2 regions of the Shewanella psychrophila genome follow, and region 2 is predicted to be linked to the other one. Evidence: riboswitches for the same ligand, from Rfam matches in the RefSeq annotation. Region 2 holds a riboswitch; the other holds the start of a gene.

Region 1 (3,204 bases), 420 kb from region 2:
ATTTTATCGTTATAGGGCCTAGATTAAGATTCTGGCAATGAGTTCGTCACTCAATGTAAGTGAAGTGACAATGATAAACCACAGGGATGATGTTATTGAAGGCGTTTCAGATAGAGGAAGTGTTAGTTAATGAAGACAGAGATGAACTGAAGGGACTAAAGGCAAGTACCTGTGCCGCGGATCTGGATATTCAGTTTGATGCTGCTGTCGAGCTTCCAGAGCTTAGCGATCAGCTTAGACCCTTTATCTTATCTGCAAATGAGCATGTTAATCCTGTTACCAACAAGCGCAGAATTTCCTGGTTATTGGTGATAATTCTTGTCATTATTTTTCATCTGGTAATGATGTTTATCTTAGATTTGCTCTGGACCCCAGCTCCTTTGTTATACCCGGAAAGCAAGATCAATGGCACTGAATCTGAGGTTCCTCAATTAAGCGCCTATATGTATTTTCAAGCTCCAGTGATAGCGCAAGAAAAATCAAAACGAGTAAAGAGTGAAGCTCCATCGCCTCAACTCGCAGCAGATGATTTGACACAGGGTGGTTTGCAACAAGTTCAGCCTAAGGAGAACTCAAAGCAGATGATGTCAGCCGTAAGGGACGACAAACCTGTGATAGAAGAGAGATTAGCGCAGAAATCTGTGGTACAGGATCGAGTGGTAAAAGAAATTAAACACCCTCTGGTTAAGCAAGATTTTTCCACGTCAAAGAAAGCGTTATCTGTGAGTAAACCTGCTTATTTTTCTTCCTCGGCCTATAGCAAGAATGACGAGAGCGAGAGGCTTAACATGTCGACGTTCAGTGCCTCAACTCAAGAATACCTTTCTCGTCAAAGAGAGGTGTCACTCAATGAGCTTTCTGTGGAGCAAGCCAATCAATATACCCAAACTAAAACACTCAGTGAGATGGATGGTGAGATGTTCATTCTCGAACTCCCCGAACTTGATATCTGGAGTGATGCTGAGTCCTTGGATAATGAGTTAGATCCTAATCGAATCGTCAAAAAGGGTAATACTTGCTACCGAATCGTGAAAACCCCCAACCCAATTAATCCCCATGCGGAGAATCTAGGTTATCCATTTCGCTGTGATGGTGACTCTGTTGCGGCGGCGTTAATGCGGGCTATAGCAAAAAAGGTGCATAGAAAGATCCATTAAGTCATCGTTATAATGATGAAATAATTTAATGGTAAAATAAATTTTTATACTTTAGTTTTGCGAATTAAATTTATTTTATTTAAATTCAACGGGTTATTTATTTTACTTCTGTGATATTTTTCGATTCCATATCTTTACAAAAGCCTTGTTAACTTTCATGTTTTAAGATTATACTGCTCACATCTTGTCGGAGTGCCTATTGGCTGAGACCGTTTATTCGGGATCCGTTGAACCTGATCAGGTTAAAACCTGCGAAGGAAACAAGCATGATAATGTCCATAAATCGTGTGAATTTCTGTATTCATTGAATCATTATATTTTGATTCAACGCCTGCTAATTTTAGAGTTATCGCCTCAACTTTTGAGACGACGATCTGGAGTCTTAGTATCTGGTTTCAGAATAGATCCGTTTATTGTCATTGTCTGTGACTTCGAGACTTTGTTCTCGTGTCTGCTATTCAACTCTCCAGGCAAGCAACTTCATTTCAATTAAAGTGAGATTGCTTATGTCAAACCGCCGCGAAACCCGAGCTCAAGCTCAAGAGTTCATCGATACCCTAAAGCCGTTACAGCACCCTAATTCTGAGAAAGTTTATTTAACCGGTAGTCGCGAAGATCTTCGTGTCGGTATGCGCCAAATTCTCCTGTCGGATACCATGGTGGGCGGAACAGAAACGGATCCTATTTTGGAGCCCAATGCACCGCTAAAAGTCTATGACTGCGCCGGGCCATATTCAGATCCTGATGCCAATATTAATGTCCGCCGTGGCTTGGATAAATTCAGAAATAACTGGATTGTAGAACGTGATGATACTGAGCAACTTATCGGTGCCAGTTCTGGTTTTACTCAGCAAAGACTCGCAGATGATGGCTTAGATCACCTGAGGTTCGATTCTCTACTTCCTCCAAGAAAGGCGAAACAAGGTCAGTGTGTGACTCAGTTACATTATGCCAGAAAAGGGATTATTACCCCTGAAATGGAATATATCGCCATTCGCGAAAACATGGCACAGTCTGAGATCACCGACGAGGTATTGACCCGCAAGGCTCCTGGCGAAAGTTTCGGCGCTTCGATTTCTGAGCCGATCACCCCCGAGTTTGTCAGAAGCGAAATTGCCAGAGGCCGTGCGATTATTCCGTTGAACATCAACCATCCCGAAGCCGAACCCATGATCATAGGCCGGAATTTCTTGGTTAAGGTCAATGCTAATATCGGCAACTCGGCGGTGACCTCATCTATTGAAGAGGAAGTCGAGAAGCTGGTCTGGTCTACCCGTTGGGGCGCGGATACTGTGATGGATCTGTCTACCGGACGTTATATCCATGAGACCCGCGAGTGGATCATTCGCAACTCTCCGGTGCCTATCGGGACTGTGCCAATCTATCAGGCCTTAGAGAAAGTGAACGGTGTCGCCGAAGATCTGACCTGGGATGTGTTTAAGGATACCTTGATTGAGCAGGCTGAGCAGGGGGTCGATTATTTCACTATTCATGCCGGCGTATTACTGCGCTATGTGCCTATGACGGCAAATCGCCTGACGGGGATCGTCTCACGCGGTGGCTCCATCATGGCAAAATGGTGTTTGTCCCATCATCAGGAAAATTTCCTCTACGAGCACTTCAGAGATATTTGTAAGCTTTGCGCCGCCTATGATGTGTCGTTATCTCTCGGTGACGGCATGCGTCCGGGTTCCATCGCTGATGCGAACGATGAGGCGCAGTTTGCCGAGCTCGAGACCTTAGGCGAACTGGTTAAGATCGCCTGGCAATATGATGTGCAGACGATCATAGAAGGTCCTGGCCACATCCCTATGAACCTTATTAAAGAGAATATGGATAAACAGTTAGCAGTGTGTGATGAAGCGCCTTTCTATACTTTAGGCCCACAAACGACAGATATCGCACCTGGATATGATCACTTTACCTCAGGCATTGGGGCGGCGATGATCGCTTGGTTTGGTTGCTCTATGCTCTGTTATGTGACGCCTAAAGAGCACCTTGGATTGCCGAACAAGGAAGATGTGAAGCAGGGATTAATTGCCTATAA
Region 2 (3,204 bases):
CGCTCGATGTTAAGACGCCTATTGCCAAAGAACTTGATGTTAAACAAATCGTTAAGAAGGCTACCGAGCTAAATGACTTCGGACACCTTTTAGGGCATGTGCCTTATACTAACTTTATTGGGATGAGTGTTGAGCGTTTTGGTGACGAACTGGTGTTTAGACTACCAGCGAAAGATGACAATATCGGTAACCCTACATTGCCGGCTATCCATGGAGGTGTCATTGCTGGTTTTATGGAGATGTCGGCGATAGTGCAACTTATGGTGTTTATGCATACTTCAAGAGTGCCTAAAGTGGTCGACTTTTCCATTGATTACTTGAGAGCCGGTTACCATAAGGACACCTTTGCCGAATGTAAGATCACCAGGCAAGGGCGCCGGGTTGCTAATGTGAGTATTAACTGTTGGCAAACCAACAGAAAGAAACTCATCGCTACCGCCAGAGCCCATTTCTTAATTGACTGATTTTTACCCAAATGCATGAGTCTGGCAAATCATCAGCAGTGAGGATTTTGGTAGTTAACCTTAGTGCGAGTTTAGGTTAAGCTCGTCTTATACACACTCGCCTACAAAAGTAGGTAATGATTAGCCCTCAATGAACAGGGCTAAAGAAAATTGGAGCGAATGAAATGAAGAAAATCGTTTTGGTCTTAGCATCGGCCCTTATTTTCACAGCTTGCGCCCAACACACTGCAGGCGTGATGGGCAGCTCCACCGGTGAAGTCAGAGTCGATAACAGCAGTTTTGCTCGTGAGGTCGGAGTCGAGCAATTAAAGGCCCGTCAACAGGGCGATTTATTGCAAGGATCTGGGGTGATCATGAGTAAGGTCTCCACCGATTTACGACTGCAATACAAATTTACCTGGTACGACATAAACGGATACACCTTAGAAGACGAAGCCAGCCCGTGGAAGTCATTGAAATTACATGGCATGCAACGTATGCAAGTCATGGCAGTTGCGCCAAATGTAAATGCTGTACGCTATGAGTTATATGTGAGAAAAGCTTTCTCTAATTAATTATTCTCATTGTTGGTGTTAAGCACATAGGTGCTTAACACGATAAAACGTCAGCCTAGCTGGCGTTTTGTTCTTTATTTGTATGTAAATCCATCATTTGATGGCATGTCTTTGTCAATACCTTGTTTTATTCATGTATAATCCCGTCTGCCAAGGGGTGAGACTGTTATTTTAATATACCAGTTTCTGAGATGTCTGATGACAAACCCTTTGAACCTGATCCGGCTAATACCGGCGTAGGAATGGGCCAATAGGTTTGATGCTTTCGAGGTGTCTGTTAAGAACATCTGTAGTCGACCACAACATCCTTTCTCGCTTTTCCAGTTGCCGGATCTCAAAAATTACAATTTGGGGTCCTATGTTTACACTTAAATCTTTATGTTTCGATTCTACCGTCTTGAAGAGACTCTCTCCGGTAGCGCTTGCGGTATCGACCGCATTAATCAGCCAGCACGCACTCGCTTCAGAACAAGCAGAAACACCCGTCGATGAGATGGAAGTCATTGTGGTGACTTCTGATTTTCGCGGCTCGACACTCGATAAGATGCCGTCGAGCATCACAGTTATCGATCAGCAGCAGATAGAAGACGAAGGCGCACAGCATTTTGAAGATGTGCTTAACTCCATCGCCAACTTTAACTGGTCAGGTGGTAGCTCTCGCCCTAAGTATTTCCAAATCCGTGGTGTCGGCGAGCAAGAGGAATATCAAGGTGCGCCGAATTCATCAGTTGGTTACATTATCGATGATATTGACATGTCTGGTCTTGGCATGGTGTCTAGTATGTATGATCTACAACAAGTTGAGGTACTTCGTGGCCCACAAGGCACTCGATATGGCGCCAATGCTTTAGCGGGCTTGATCTATCTTAAGAGTAATGATCCAACCGATGTGTTCGAGCATGGGGCTGAAGTATCTATGGGTGATGATAACCTCACGACGTTTAGTGGCTTTAGCTCTGGCCCGCTGACAGATTCAGGAAAGTTACTTTACCGGGTATCCTTGCAGCAACATCAGCAGAACGGCTATCAAAATAACCTCTACTTAGATCGCGATGACACCAACGCCCGTGATGAGTTTACTGGCCGAGCTAAATTGCGCTGGTATGCCAGCGATGATTTAGAGATAGACTTAACCTTACTTCACGCCGATTATGATAATGGCTACGATGTATGGACCTTAGATAACAATGGTGAAAATACCCTGACCGATGCGCCGGGTGTCGACAAGCAGCGAACCACAGGTAGCTCGCTTAAATTTACCTATACAGGTGCCGAGCAGTTCGAGCTGGTTTCTTTGACATCCTATGCTAACTCCCAGACTCACCATAATTATGATGGTGACTGGGCAAATCCAGATTACTGGGGCGGGCTAGATTGTGGTGGTGAGCCTTGCCAATACGATTATACCTGGGATAAGGAAGGGGAGCGAAATACCATTAGTCAAGAGTTTAGACTCAGCTCAACCGAAGCAGGCCGCATCTTTTCTGGTAGCACAGATTGGTTGTTGGGTGTTTATGGTATGCGCTTAACTGAAGACAATGACACAGTTGAAGATTACAACGGTTGGTTAGACGCTCTCTCTGCTGAATATGAAGCTAATAATACTGCCGTTTTTGGCCAATTAGATTCAGATTTAGGTGCGGGTTATGCGTTATCTTTTGGCCTTAGAGTCGAACGTCGAGACAGTGATTACAGTGACAGTGCTGGTGATAAGTTCAGCCCTGGTGAAACCATGTGGGGTGGACATATAGCCTTGAGCAAAGCGCTGAGTGATGACCATGAAACTTATGCCAGAATAGCTCGCGGTTACAAGGCTGGTGGTTTTAACATGTCCCTGCCTACTGAGTTGTCTGATAAGAAAGAGTACGATACCGAGACGCTCTATAACTACGAGATAGGGTTAAAGTCTAGCTGGCTAGATGGTGATGCCAGTACTAACTTCTCACTTTTTTACATGGATAGACGTGATCAGCAAGTCTCTGCATCACAGCAAAACCCAGAAGAACCACAGAAATTTATTCTTTACACTGAGAATGCCGGTAGTTCACATAACTATGGTGCCGAGCTAGATGCCAATTGGTATGCCACAGATAATCTTAAACTTTATGCCAGCCTTGGTTGGTTAGAGACGGCCTATGGTGATTATGCCTATCAAGATAAGTACGGTGGAACCGTGGATCTGACAG

Evidence for each region. Region 2 has a riboswitch for thiamine pyrophosphate ahead of sps_RS07695 (TonB-dependent receptor). Riboswitches for the same ligand answer to the same signal wherever they lie in the genome.
Region 1: it holds a riboswitch for thiamine pyrophosphate, as region 2 does, so the genes downstream of both, thiC (phosphomethylpyrimidine synthase ThiC) here and sps_RS07695 (TonB-dependent receptor) in region 2, are expected to answer to the same signal.

Annotation. Positions count from the first base shown of each region.
Region 1 covers NZ_CP014782.1:1,305,213-1,308,416, reverse strand. Annotated here, with positions in the region: gene sps_RS05850 (hypothetical protein) at 96-1,157, shown strand; TPP riboswitch at 1,336-1,434, shown strand; gene thiC (phosphomethylpyrimidine synthase ThiC) at 1,664-3,204, shown strand, end outside.
Region 2 covers NZ_CP014782.1:1,722,895-1,726,098, reverse strand. Annotated here, with positions in the region: gene sps_RS07705 (PaaI family thioesterase) at 1-464, shown strand, start outside; gene sps_RS07700 (YcfL family putative periplasmic lipoprotein) at 629-1,018, shown strand; TPP riboswitch at 1,162-1,278, shown strand; gene sps_RS07695 (TonB-dependent receptor) at 1,377-3,204, shown strand, end outside.